DNA from 4 places in the Herbaspirillum sp. CAH-3 genome. Region 4 is predicted to be linked to each of the others. Evidence: predicted binding sites of a transcription regulator. Region 4 holds the regulator's gene; each other region holds the start of a gene.
The links. The regulator sigma-54, encoded in region 4, starts transcription at its own class of promoters, with help from an activator protein. The targets are predictions, from matches to a motif close to TGGCANGNAANCTGCTTT.
Positions count from the first base shown of each region.

Region 1 (3,207 bases), on a different contig from region 4:
CCCCGCTCAAGGATTGCACGGCAGCCGACTCCAAGGCCTCATCCTGCGTCATCGGCGGCAGGATGCCGGGAAAGCGCGTGGCCAACATCGACTTGCCCGCGCCCGGCGGGCCGACCAGCAGCATGCTGTGCTGTCCGGCCGCCGCCACCTCCATGGCGCGCCGCGCCTGCAATTGTCCCTTGATGTCGCTGAAATCCGGGTATGGCACCACGCTGCAGGTCGCGCGCGGCACATGCTGCTGCAGGCGGCCAGCGGCATCGCGGCTGCTGAAATGGGTGCAGACCTCCAACAAGGAGCCCGCTGGCAGGATCTGCGCCTGCGGCACCAGTGCGGCCTCGTCCGCATTGGCGGCGGGCAGGATGAAGCTGCGCGGCGGGTCGTCGCCCTGGCTGTCGCGCTGCATGGCGCAGGTCATGGCCAAGGCGCCGCGAATGGGCAGCAGCTGCCCTGACAGCGAGAGCTCGCCCGCATATTCATGCGCGTCGAGCCGGTCGGCGGGGATCTGTTCTGAAGCCGCCAGGATGCCCAAGGCGATGGCCAGGTCGAATCGCCCGGATTCCTTGGGCAGGTCGGCCGGTGCCAGGTTGACGGTAATGCGGCGGGCAGGGAATTCAAACCGCGCGTTCTGCAACGCCGCCCGGACGCGATCACGGGCTTCCTTTACCTCGGCTTCCGGCAAGCCGACGATGGTGAAGGCCGGCAAGCCGTTGGCCAGGTGCACCTCAACCGTCACCGGCGGGGCGCTCATGCCGGCCAGGGCGCGGCTGCGCAAGACCGCCAGGCTCATCGCAATGCGCCCGGCAGCTTGTCAGAACAGAGTAGGGAAGGGGGAGGGAAAGAGAATAGAGTCTGTGCCAGGATCATGGAGTCTGTTTTTGCTGAGCCTCAAGCTCGGCAACACGCGCTTCCAGCGCCTCCAGGCGGGCACGGGTCTTGGCCAATACCTGGGCCTGGACGTCGAATTCCTCGCGCGTGACCAGGTCCAGCTTGGCAAAACCCTGACTCAGCATGGCCTTGACGTTCTTCTCGATGTCCTTGGCCGGAGAGTTCTCGATCGCCTTGTTGATCTTGGATTGCAGGTCTTCAAAAAATGGGGGCTTGTCCATGTCGGATCTCCTTGGCAGATAGCTGTACTGCAAGTTTAGCGGTTTCCCGCCCATCCTCAAACCGCGATGTCCTGTGTAGACCGCATTTTTGTACACAGGTGCCGGATTAAGGCTGAATTTTCCTTCGGGAAATGCGCCGACTTGGTGATCCGGGAGAGGCCCGCCGCCCGCGCACCAAAATGTGTTTGCCGCGTTCGATGCAGGTTTGACAAAAAACGAGGAATATCGCACCAATCACGTGCATTTTCCCAGCTCATGCACTATTTTGAAGCTGATCTCGAAAAAAATCGTTGCAAATCTCTGGTTTCACGCGAAAACACAAGTCTGCCTTGCCGAATGGACATGGCACGGCTCCTGCTAAAGGTTGGGGGCACAGATAAAAAAGACTTTATTGTTCAAACATAAACCAGAGGGAAAGTCATGAAGAAACTGATTCTTGCAACAGCCATCGCAGCATCCTTCGTTTCTACCGTGGCCCGCGCAGAGGACGCCAAGCCGGACAATGAATTGAGCTTCAACGCCGCCGTGGTGAGCGACTACCGCTACCGTGGCCTGACCCAGACCCGCTTCGACCCGGCCCTGCAGGTTGGTGCTGACTACACGCACAACCCGACCGGCCTCTACGCCGGTACCTGGCTGACCAACATCAAGTGGATCAAGGATGCAGGCACCCTGGCCGGTTCCGACACCAAGGGCAACGTCGAATGGGACATCTACGGCGGCAAGCGCGGTGACATCGGCGGCGGCTTCACCTACGACGTCGGCGGCCTGTACTACTACTACCCTGGCAACAGCCTGGACAAGGTCGCCAAGAACGCCAACACCTTCGAACTCTACGGCCAGGTCGGCTATGGTCCTGCCTACTTCAAGTATTCGCAGGCCCTGACCAACCTGTTCGGCACGCCCAACAGCAAGTACAGCCAGTACTTTGACCTGGGCGCCAACATCGAGACCTACTACGGCGTCATGCTGGGCTTGCACCTCGGTCACCAGAGCGTGCGTGGCAACCCCAACCAGCTGAGCTACACCGACTGGAAGATCGGCCTGTCCAAGACCTTCGACGAAGCGGCCGGCATCACCCTGGGCGTGGCCTACGTGGGTACCGACCTCAAGGATGGCGTCTCCACCACCCCGGCATCGGATGGCTCCAAGAACGTCGGCAAGAACGGTTTCGTCTTCTCCATCAGCAAAACTTTCTAACAAGAGGTTCGTATGAAACTGATCACTGCGATCATCAAACCGTTCAAGCTGGATGAGGTGCGCGAAGCCCTCTCCGCGATCGGGGTGCAAGGCATCACCGTGACCGAAGTCAAGGGCTTCGGTCGTCAGAAAGGCCATACCGAGCTGTACCGCGGCGCCGAGTATGTGGTCGATTTCCTGCCCAAGACCAAGATCGAGGCTGCCGTTGACGACGCCATCGTCGAACGCGCCCTGGAAGCCATCGAGACCGCCGCTCGTACCGGCAAGATCGGCGACGGCAAGATCTTCGTCCAGGATCTGCTGGATGTGATCCGTATCCGTACCGGCGAAACCGGCAAAGACGCTCTGTAAAAAAGGGGAATTCTAATGAGCATGAAGAAAATGTTTTCCGGCGCGCTCGCCATTGGCGCGCTGTTGTTGGCGGTAGGCTTTACCGCTCCGGCCCAGGCGCAGGATGCGCCCAAGCCTGAAGCTGCAGCGGCTGCCGCCGCTGCCCCGGCCGCTGCCGCTCCGGCTGCGCCCAAGGCTGAAGCAGCCGCCCCGGCTGCTGCTGCACCTGCTGCGCCTGCCGCCGCTGCTGCCGCACCGGCTCCGGTCCCCAACAAGGGCGACACCGCCTGGATGCTGGTTTGTACCGCTTTCGTCATCCTGATGACCCTGCCCGGCCTGGGCCTGTTCTACGGCGGCCTGGTCCGCAGCAAGAACATGCTGTCGGTGCTGATGCAGTGCTTCATGATCTTCTCGCTGATCTACATCCTGTGGTTCGTCTACGGCTACAGCATCGCGTTCACCGAGGGCAGCGCCTTCTTCGGCGGCTTTGATCGCCTGTTCCTGCACGGCCTGACCGGTGACTCCAACACCGCCACCTTCAGCAAGGGCGTGGTCATTCCGGAACTGGTCT
Region 1 is NZ_VSWE01000012.1:84,371-87,577, reverse strand. Features, by position in the region: partial or broken gene FYB76_RS16540 (YifB family Mg chelatase-like AAA ATPase) at 1-787, opposite strand, end outside; gene FYB76_RS16535 (accessory factor UbiK family protein) at 861-1,106, opposite strand; gene FYB76_RS16530 (TorF family putative porin) at 1,527-2,306, shown strand; gene FYB76_RS16525 (P-II family nitrogen regulator) at 2,319-2,657, shown strand; gene FYB76_RS16520 (ammonium transporter) at 2,673-3,207, shown strand, end outside.
Region 1: the regulator sigma-54 is predicted to act here: its motif matches at 1,450-1,467, upstream of FYB76_RS16530 (TorF family putative porin).

Region 2 (3,207 bases), on a different contig from region 4:
CGCGGCAGGAAACCGTAGGCATCGTCCTCGATGATGGCGACCTCGTAGTGGCGGGCGATCTCCACCAGCGCCTGGCGCCGTGACACCGAGGTCGTGCAGGTGGTCGGGTTCAGCAGCGTGGGATTGCAATACAGCGCCTTGGGCGCGTATTGCGCGCAGGCGCCCGCGAAGGCCACGGCATCGATGCCTTCATTGTCCATCGGCAAGCCGACCAGCTTGATGTTGAGATGCCCGGCCAGCGCCCGCAGGCCGGGATAGGTGACGTCCTCGCAGCAGAGCACGCCGCCCGGCCCGACCACCATGGTGAGGATGGCCAGCAGCGCACATTGCGCGCCCGGCGTCACCAGTACCCGTTCCGGTTCCACCAGCAGCGCGCGCCGGCGCAGCCAGAGCGCACCGGCTTCGCGATCCTCCGGCGATCCGCCGAAATCCTGGTAGCGCATCAGGTCGCGCAGGCGGCCGTTGACCTTGCTCCATCCCGACTGCATCAATTCCATCAGCTCCGGCGACTCCGGCTCGGGCGGCATGTTCATCGACATGTCCACATTGGGCCGGCCTTCGGTCACGCGCGGGATGCGCGGACGGCGTTTGCCGCAGACGAAGGTGCCGCGTCCCACCACCGAATCCACCAGGCCGCGCCGATGCGCTTCCGTATACGCGCGGGCCACCGTGGTGAAGTCCAGGTCCAGCAACTCGGCCAGCTTGCGTTGCGGCGGCAGGCGCTGCTCGGGCTGCAGGTGGCCGGTGGCGACATCCTCGGCGATCGCATTGGCGATGGCCAGGTAGAGCGGTCCGCTGCCCTTCTTCAATTTCGGGACCCACAGGGTGCTGTTCTTGGACATGGCGGCTTCCTCGTTTCCGGCGTTCAACATTGACTGCATCGAAAAGCCTCATTGAATGCAATTTGCATTCCATCCAATCGGACTGCAAAGGGGCTGCGATTGCACCGTCTTGCGTCATCCCGTGCAGTGCCGGCGCACCAACTCAAGACACGGCGCTGCGCCAGGGTGCATGCGGGTTTGCGCGGTGTTTGCGGATTGTATGGAGGGATTGAATGGATTGCTTCATGGCCCGTAAAAAACCTTTCGCCGGTGACGATTCGGCAAGCCGCACAGGAGCTGGGGGTGGCATCGGAATGCTGCGATTGACGGGATTTTTATGCAGTCAATTTACCCATTGACGGGGTGCTGGTGGCACGCCTGATGCATTCAATGCCAGCGTCGCGGCGAGGTCGCCGGACCACTTCCCCAAGTGCAGACCAACAGCAATCGAGAGGAGTATCACCATGCCCGCAGTCACCAAAGCAGCCCACGCCCCCGGCGATTTCCTGGTGGATTATGAAGAGAAGGTATTCGAAGACGTCAAAGCCCAGCCGGGAGAAAAAGCGCTGGTGACTTTCCATACGGTGGCCTTCGAAGGCTCGATCGGTTTCGTCAACCTGCTGCAGGCCACGCGCCTGAAGCGCAAGGGTTTCGAGACCTCCATCCTGCTCTACGGTCCCGGTGTGACGCTGGGCGTGCAGCGCGGTTTCCCGACCCTGGGCGATGAGGCTTTCCCCGGTCACCAGAACTTCAACAAGCAGATCGTCAAGTTCATGGAAGAGGGCGGCAAGGTCTACGCCTGCCGCTTCGCCCTGCAGGCCCTGTACGGCCACGGCGAGCCCTCGCTGATCCCGGGCATCCGCCCCATCAATCCGCTGGACGTGCTGGACCTGGTGCTGCTGCATCGTCGCGACAACGCCTTCATCCTCGACACCTGGACCCTGTAAGCGGAAGGGCGGCCCCATGAGCAATCACAAGAGAACGGTACGGGCGGCGGCGGTACAGATCGCGCCCGACCTCGACAGCGAACACGGCACCGTGGCCAAGGTCTGCCAGGCCATTGCCGAGGCCGCTGCGCAAGGCGCGCAACTGGTCGTGTTTCCGGAAACCTTCGTTCCCTACTATCCGTACTTCTCGTTCGTGAGGCCGCCCTTCGCCTCGGGCCCGGAACACCTGCTGCTCTACGAGCGGGCCGTGACGGTGCCCGGTCCCGTGACCCAGGCGGTATCCGAAGCCGCACGCGCGCATGGCACGGTGGTGGTGCTGGGCGTCAACGAACGCGATCACGGCACGCTCTACAACACGCAGCTGGTCTTTGATGCCGATGGCACCCTGGTATTGAAGCGCCGCAAGATCACGCCGACCTATCACGAACGCATGATCTGGGGCCAGGGCGATGCCAGCGGCCTGAAGGTGGTGCCCACCGCCGTGGGCCGCCTGGGGGCGCTGGCCTGCTGGGAACACTACAACCCGCTGGCGCGCTACAGCCTCATGGCGCAGCACGAGGAAATCCACTGCGCACAGTTTCCCGGTTCCATGGTGGGCCAGATCTTTGCCGACCAGATGGAGGTGACCATCCGCCATCACGCACTGGAATCGGGCTGTTTCGTCATCAATGCGACCGGCTGGCTCACCGATGAACAGATCGCCGCCATCGAGCCCGATCCCAAGGCGCAGAAGGCCCTGCGCGGTGGCTGCTGTACCGCCATCGTCTCGCCCGAAGGCAAGCTGCTGGCCGAACCCCTGCGCAGCGGCGAAGGCATCCTGGTGGCTGACCTGGACATGGAACTGGTCACCAAGCGCAAGCGCATGATGGATTCGGTGGGCCACTATGCGCGCCCGGAACTGCTGCACCTGGTGATCGATGATCGCCGCACTTCGCCCATGTCATCGCTGTTCCCGGTCGAACAGCCCGCTCCTGTCATCCACTCCTCCACGAGGTCCCATCATGCAGACAGCCGTCATCCAGTTGCACCCCCAGCGTCCGAGCCGCAAGGCCCCCATGGAATTGATCTCGGAACTGCAGTCCTTGGGGCTGCGTCTTGACGATCCCGCAGCCGGCGCACAGAGCCGCCGGGGCGGGGCAGGGCCGTCGGATCACAAGGCGGTAACCGTCGACGGGCATACCGTGATGATCCCGGTGCATACGGCCGGGGCCTGGTCCTCGCCCTATGTGGCCACGCAGCCTGGCGCCGATGGCGCTTCGCGCATCCTGCGCGATGGCGTGGAGGTGGGCGTGGTGTCCTTCCCGCACCAGCCGCGCTTCTACAAGATGCAGACCTTCGATGGCATCCCCTACGGCAAGATCGCCACGCTGCATGGTGCCGATGTGCTGGCCACCACCATCCTGCAGAGCTGCATCCGCTACGAGAGCCGCCGCAAGTCC
Region 2 is NZ_VSWE01000011.1:43,441-46,647, reverse strand. Features, by position in the region: gene FYB76_RS15215 (PLP-dependent aminotransferase family protein) at 1-842, opposite strand, end outside; gene FYB76_RS15210 (MSMEG_0572/Sll0783 family nitrogen starvation response protein) at 1,286-1,768, shown strand; gene FYB76_RS15205 (Nit6803 family nitrilase) at 1,785-2,867, shown strand; gene FYB76_RS15200 (MSMEG_0568 family radical SAM protein) at 2,824-3,207, shown strand, end outside.
Region 2: the regulator sigma-54 is predicted to act here: its motif matches at 1,192-1,209, upstream of FYB76_RS15210 (MSMEG_0572/Sll0783 family nitrogen starvation response protein).

Region 3 (3,207 bases), on a different contig from region 4:
TGCTGCTCCACCAGGAACACGATCAGCTCGGTATTGTCCGGCGAGATGCCATGCTGCTCGCAGAAGGCCCGCGCGTCGGCCATGCCCAGCTTGGAGTGGTCGCCGCCACGGCCCTTGGCGATGTCGTGGAACAGGGCCGCGATGTAGAGCACCCAGGGCTGGCCAAAGTTGGCCATGAGCTGGCTGCAGAAGGGATATTCATGCGCATGTTCGCTCATCGTGAAGCGGCGCACATTGCGCACCACCATCAGGATGTGCTGGTCCACCGTGTAGACGTGGAACAGGTCATGCTGCATTTGGCCGACGATCTGGCGGAAGTTCGGCAGGTAGCGTCCCAGCACGCTGGTGCTGTTCATCCCGCGCAGGGCGTGGGTGATACCGCGCTTGCTCTGGATGATCTGCATGAACAGGCGGTGATTTTCCGGATTGGCACGGAAGGCATTGTCGATCTTGAAACGCGCATGCCATAGCGCCCGCAGGGTACGTGCCGACATATCCTTCAGTTCCGGATGCTCGGAAAGCACCAGGAAGACTTCCAGCATGGCCGAAGGTGTCTCCTCGAAGACCTTGTCATGGGCGATGTCGACGAAGCCGTTGACCTCGTTGAAGCGCTCGTTGAGCGGACGCGGTACTGCCTGCTGCGGGAACAGGTGCGCTTCGATGTTCTGCAGCAGGATGGTGTTGAGCTGCGTGACCGCCTTGGCTGCCCAGTAATAGCGCTGCATCAGGTATTCGCTGGCGCGGCGGGTATCGGTGGTCTTGAAGCCGAAGGTCTCGGCGATCTGGGTCTGGATGTCGAAGACCAGCCGGTCTTCGCGGCGGTCGGTGAGGATGTGCAGGCGGATGCGGATGTCCTTGAAGGCGCGTTCCTTCTGGCGCAACTGGCGCGCCTCGGTGGAGGTCAGCATGCCGTGTTCGGCCAGCTCGCCCCAGGAGTTGCCCAGGCCCGCCGCCTTGGCCACCCACAGGATCACCTGCAGGTCGCGCAGGCCGCCGGGGCTTTCCTTGCAGTTGGGTTCGAGGCTGTAGGGCGTGTCTTCATATTTGATGTGGCGCTGGCGCATTTCCAGGGTCTTGGCCTGGAAGAAGGCCAGCGGGTCCAGCGCCGCATGGTAGCGCTCCTGCAATTTCTTGAAGAGCGCGCGGTTGCCGGTCACCAGGCGGGCTTCCAGGAGGCTGGTCTGCACCGTGATGTCGGCGGCAGATTCATCCAGGCACTCGTCGATGGTGCGGATGCTGTGGCCGATTTCCAGTCCGATGTCCCAGAACAGCTGCACCAGGGATTCCAGCTTTTCCTTCTTGGCCGCATCCGGGGCCTGGTCCAGCAGGATCAGCACATCCACATCCGAGTGCGGGAACAGCTCGCCGCGGCCATATCCACCCACGGCCACCAGGGCCGCATTGCCGGACATGCCCAGTTCTTCCCAGGCAGTGGTGAGGGCTTCGTCCACGTTGCGGCGCAACTGGGCCAGCAACTGCTCGGTCTTGTGGTTGGACTGGAACACCTCGATGGCTTGCTGGCGCGCGGCCTTGAGCTGTTTCTTGAGCGTGATGGCGAGTGTGGGCATCGTGGTAGGCAATCAGGGCAAGCAGGGCGGCGGGGCGGCGCCTATATGAACAAAGCCGCATCCCCATGCGGCTTTGCGCCCCAAGCAGGTTTCGTGCCGGAAACTGTGTGCAGGCGGGATGGGCACATGGTTCCGGCGGCCAGGATCACGCCGGGGAGGCGACCTGGTTCTGGATGAAGGCCGGCGGTGCCGGCATGCCGGGCGAGACCGTCAGCACTTCGAAGCCGGTCTCGGTCACCAGCACGGTGTGTTCCCATTGGGCCGAGAGGCTGCGGTCCTTGGTCTTGATGGTCCAGCCGTCGCCCATTTCGCGGATTTCGCGGCGGCCGGCGTTGATCATCGGTTCCACCGTGAAGATCATGCCGGCTTCCAGCTTCTCCAGCGTGCCGGGGCGGCCGTAGTGCAGGACCTGCGGTTCTTCATGGAAGACCTTGCCGATGCCGTGGCCGCAGAACTCGCGCACCACGCTGTAACCGGCCTTTTCGGCGTGCTGCTGGATCACGTGGCCGATATCGCCCAGGTGTGCGCCCGGCTTGATCTTGGAGATGCCCAGCCACATGCATTCGTAAGTGATCTCGGTCAGGCGGCGCGCCAGGATGGACGGTTCGCCCAGGAAGAACATGCGGCTGGTGTCGCCGTGGTAGCCATTCTTGATGATGGTGACGTCGATGTTGAGGACGTCGCCGTTCTTCATCACCTTGTCGCCGGGGATGCCGTGGCAGATCACGTCGTTGAGGGAGGTGCAGATGGCCTTGGGGTAGGGCGTGTAACCCGGCGGGCAGTAGTTCAGCGGGGCCGGGATGCTGCCTTGTACGTTGGTCATGTACTCGTGGCAGAGGCGGTCGATCTCGCCGGTGCTTACGCCCGGTTTCACGAAGGGGGTGATGTAGTCCAGCACCTCGGCGGCCAGGCGGCCGGCCACGCGCATGCCTTCGATGTCTTCGGCGGTCTTGATGGTGATGTTGCCCATGATGAATCGCAATTCGCTAGAAAATCGTCAAGACGGGATTATAGACGACAGGGGTGGTTTCTGTTTTGCCCGCTCCGGGCGGGATGGCGCGGCCCGGAGATGACTGTGCGGTCCGGCTTGATGTGCTACTTGAACAAAAGTGTAGGGTCGAGTAGAATGCCGGGCTGATCTGAAAACCACAGATTGGTTGTCGAATGCGGTGTGCGGAATGATTCTTCATGTCTGTTTGGCAATAAGTGTTCTAATTTATTTTTTGAAACGCGAATCCGTTCGCTAAAAGGGTGTCCGGCTGCATGAGCCGGATGACCGAGCGGATTCCAGACCTAACCCTGGAGAAATTCATGTCCGTTACCATGCGCGAAATGCTGGAAGCCGGTGTCCATTTCGGTCACCAAACCCGCTTCTGGAACCCCAAGATGGCCCCCTTCATTTTCGGCCATCGCAACAAGATTCACATCGTCAACCTGGAAAAGACCCTGGGCATGTACCAGGAAGCCGTCAAGTACGTGCGCCAGCTGTCGGCCAACCGCGGCACCATCCTGTTCGTCGGTACCAAGCGTCAAGCCCGCGAAATCCTGGCCACCGAAGCGCAGCGCGCTGGCGTGCCCTACGTTGACCAGCGCTGGCTGGGCGGCATGCTGACCAACTTCAAGACCATCAAGACCTCCA
Region 3 is NZ_VSWE01000006.1:184,507-187,713, reverse strand. Features, by position in the region: gene FYB76_RS09685 ([protein-PII] uridylyltransferase) at 1-1,568, opposite strand, end outside; gene map (type I methionyl aminopeptidase) at 1,714-2,538, opposite strand; gene rpsB (30S ribosomal protein S2) at 2,880-3,207, shown strand, end outside.
Region 3: the regulator sigma-54 is predicted to act here: its motif matches at 1,650-1,667, upstream of FYB76_RS09685 ([protein-PII] uridylyltransferase).

Region 4 (3,207 bases):
AATGATTTATATTTTTTCCACAGGCTTGCGCCAGTTCGGCGGCCATCAATGAAAAAGGGCGCTTGCGCGCCCCTTCCTCATGAAATTCGGCTGGCTTTCTCAGCAGCGTTGCGGCTGCGAGGCGGCTTGCCGAGGGTGTCCTGGCTTATGCCGCTCCGGCCACCGCATCCTCCGGCGTTTCGTCCGGCAGGCGCTTGGCCATGGAGTGATGTTCCTGCAACTTGTCCTTGTGCTTGATGACCTGGCGATCGAGCTTGTCGATCAGCGTGTCAATGGCAGCGTAGAGGTCGTGTGCGATGCTTTCCGCATGTAGATCCTTCCCCTTGATGTGGACGTTGATTTCCGCTTTTTGGCGCTTTTCCTTTTCTGTGAGTTTATCTACGCTCAGGATCACGCTGACGTCGATCACGTTGTCGAAATGGCGCTTGATACGCGAGAGCTTGCTTTGCACGTATTCCCGGATGGCGGGGGTCAGTTCGAGGTGGTGTCCACTGATGGTCAGATTCATACAAGACTCCTATCGTGAAGTCACTGGAGGTTCGTGCAATCGATCCTGCTGCAGCTGTACCACGGGCACGGTCTTCGTGTCGGATGGCGCGGGCATCAGTCGGATGCTTGCCTGAACACAGCAACGGTACTGCAGAAAAACTGAGGAAAAACTCAGAGGGACTTGCGGAGATTGACCGGCGGAATCTTCAACACTTCGCGGTATTTGGCGACTGTGCGTCGCGCGACCACCATGCCTTGTTCTGCCAGCATATCCGCAATCTTGCTATCGGATAATGGGGTCTGCGGGTTCTCGGCTCCTATCAACTGTTTGATCAGCGCCCGTATCGCGGTGGAGGAAGCTTCGCCTCCGGTTTCAGTCGCGACGTGGCTACCGAAGAAGTATTTCAACTCAAACATTCCATGCGGAGTGAGCATGTATTTCTGAGTCGTCACGCGAGAGATGGTGCTCTCGTGTAGACCCAGTGTATCAGCAATTTCACGCAGCACAAGGGGGCGCATGGCGACTGCCCCATGTGAAAAGAAGTTTCTTTGACGTTCCACAATAGCCTGCGCGACGCGCAAAATTGTATCGAAACGTTGCCGCATGTTCTTGATGAGCCACTTGGCTTCCTGCAACTGCGACGACAGCGAACCTTCGCCCTTGGCTTGCTTCAATGCACTGGCATACATCGCATTGACGCGCAGCTTGGGCATGACCTCATGGTTGAGCATGACCTGCCAGCCGGTCTTTGTCTGCTTGACAATCACATCCGGCACCACATAGTCCGAGGCATCGCGCGCGAATTCGGCACCCGGGTGCGGACGGCATTGGCGGATCACGGCCTGGGCTTCACGCAGGTCTTCGTCATCGCAATCCAGGGCCTTCTTGATCTTGTTGAAATCGCGCTGGGCAAACAGCGGCAGGTAATCCTCAACGATCCTCAGCGCCAGCTTGCGGGTGACAAAGGGGATCTTGGGCAGGCGGCGGATTTGCAGCGCCAGGCATTCACCGGCACTGCGTGCACCCACCCCCGCGGGATCCAGGCTCTGCAGGAGCTTGAGCGAAATGGACAGCTCTTCCATGTCGATGCCCAACTCTTCAGGCAGGCGCGCGTGGATGTCTTCCAGCGGTTCTTCGAGATAGCCGCTTTCGTCGAGCGCATCGGTGAGCAGCTCCAGCAGCGCCCGATCGCGCAGGGTGCGCGCGGTCACGCGGATCTGTTCCAGCAGGTGTTCGCGCAGGGTCAGTTCGTGGGCTTCGAGTTGCGGACGGGCATCGTCGTCGTCCGGCGACTTGCCGCTGCGTGCGACATCGTCAAAGCTCCAGTCAGCATCGCCGGTGACACCGTTGTCGGGATTGTTGTCCTGGTACTCGAAACTGGAATCGCCATCTGCCGCCGCCGGTGCGGCCTCGCCGCTGCCTTCCCCGGGCGCCTCGGCCACACCGCTGGAGGGCGAACTGGAGACGGCGCCATCGGCCAGCAGGCGCACCGAATTGTCGAGCGCATCGTCCAGGCGTTCCAGCAGGGGATTGTCGGAGAGGATCTGTTCCAGTTCCTGGTGCAGTTCCAGCGTCGACAGTTGCAGCAGCCTGATCGACTGCTGCAGTTGCGGCGTCAAGGCGAGGTGCTGCGAGGTACGTAACTGGAGCGACTGTTTCATCTGTCTTTCTGGAAGCGGCGTGGCCCGCTGGTTGCACTGCCTGTCGTTGCGTAAAGTAAGTTGCCTGCTTACATGCGGAAGTGTTCGCCCAGGTACACGCGGCGCACCGATTCGTTGGCGATGATCTCTTCCGGATTGCCGCTGGCCAGCACCGTGCCCTGGTTGATGATGTAGGCGCGGTCGCAGATGCCCAGCGTCTCGCGCACATTGTGGTCGGTGATGAGCACGCCGATGCCGCGTTCCTTCAGGAAGCGCACGATGCGCTGGATCTCGATCACGGCAATCGGGTCGATACCGGCAAAGGGTTCATCGAGCAGCACGAAGCGCGGATCGGTGGCCAGTGCGCGGGCGATTTCGACACGGCGACGCTCGCCGCCCGAGAGCGACAGCGCCTGGCTATCGCGCAGCTTTTCGATCTGCAGTTCGTGCAGCAGGTTGTTGAGGCGGCCTTCGATTTCATCGCGCGAGAGCGGCTTGCCGTCTTCCTGGCGCAGCTCGAGCACGGCACGGATATTGTCTTCCACCGTCAGCTTGCGGAACACTGAGGCTTCCTGCGGCAGGTAAGACAAGCCCATGGTGGCGCGCTTGTGGATGGGCATGCGCGAAATGGATGCGCCATCCAGGTCGATCTCGCCGCCATCGGAGGGCACCAGGCCCACGATCATGTAGAACGAGGTGGTCTTGCCGGCACCATTGGGGCCAAGCAGGCCGACCACTTCGCCGCTGCGCACTTCCATCGAGACATCGCGCACCACCTGGCGCGCGCCATAACTTTTCTTCAGGCCGCGAACGACCAGCGAGCTGGCTGCCATCGTCATTGGCCCTTTCCGTTGTCGCGACGCGGGGCAGGCTGCGCGGCGTTGTTCTTGCCGGACGGCTGGGCCGCCGGGGTGGCCGGTGCGGTGCTGCCAGCCGGCGGCGGATTCTTGGGCTGGATCACGGCGGTGATGCGGCCCGCGCCGGGCTTGCTCTCGCCGCTGGCGGTATTGTTCACGGAGTAGAACTCCGCACGGCTGTCGTAGGAGATGAATTCACCGTTGACTTCATCGGTGATGC
Region 4 is NZ_VSWE01000010.1:166,638-169,844, forward strand. Features, by position in the region: gene hpf (ribosome hibernation-promoting factor, HPF/YfiA family) at 146-508, opposite strand; gene FYB76_RS14675 (RNA polymerase factor sigma-54) at 661-2,151, opposite strand; gene lptB (LPS export ABC transporter ATP-binding protein) at 2,220-2,969, opposite strand; gene lptA (lipopolysaccharide transport periplasmic protein LptA) at 2,966-3,207, opposite strand, start outside.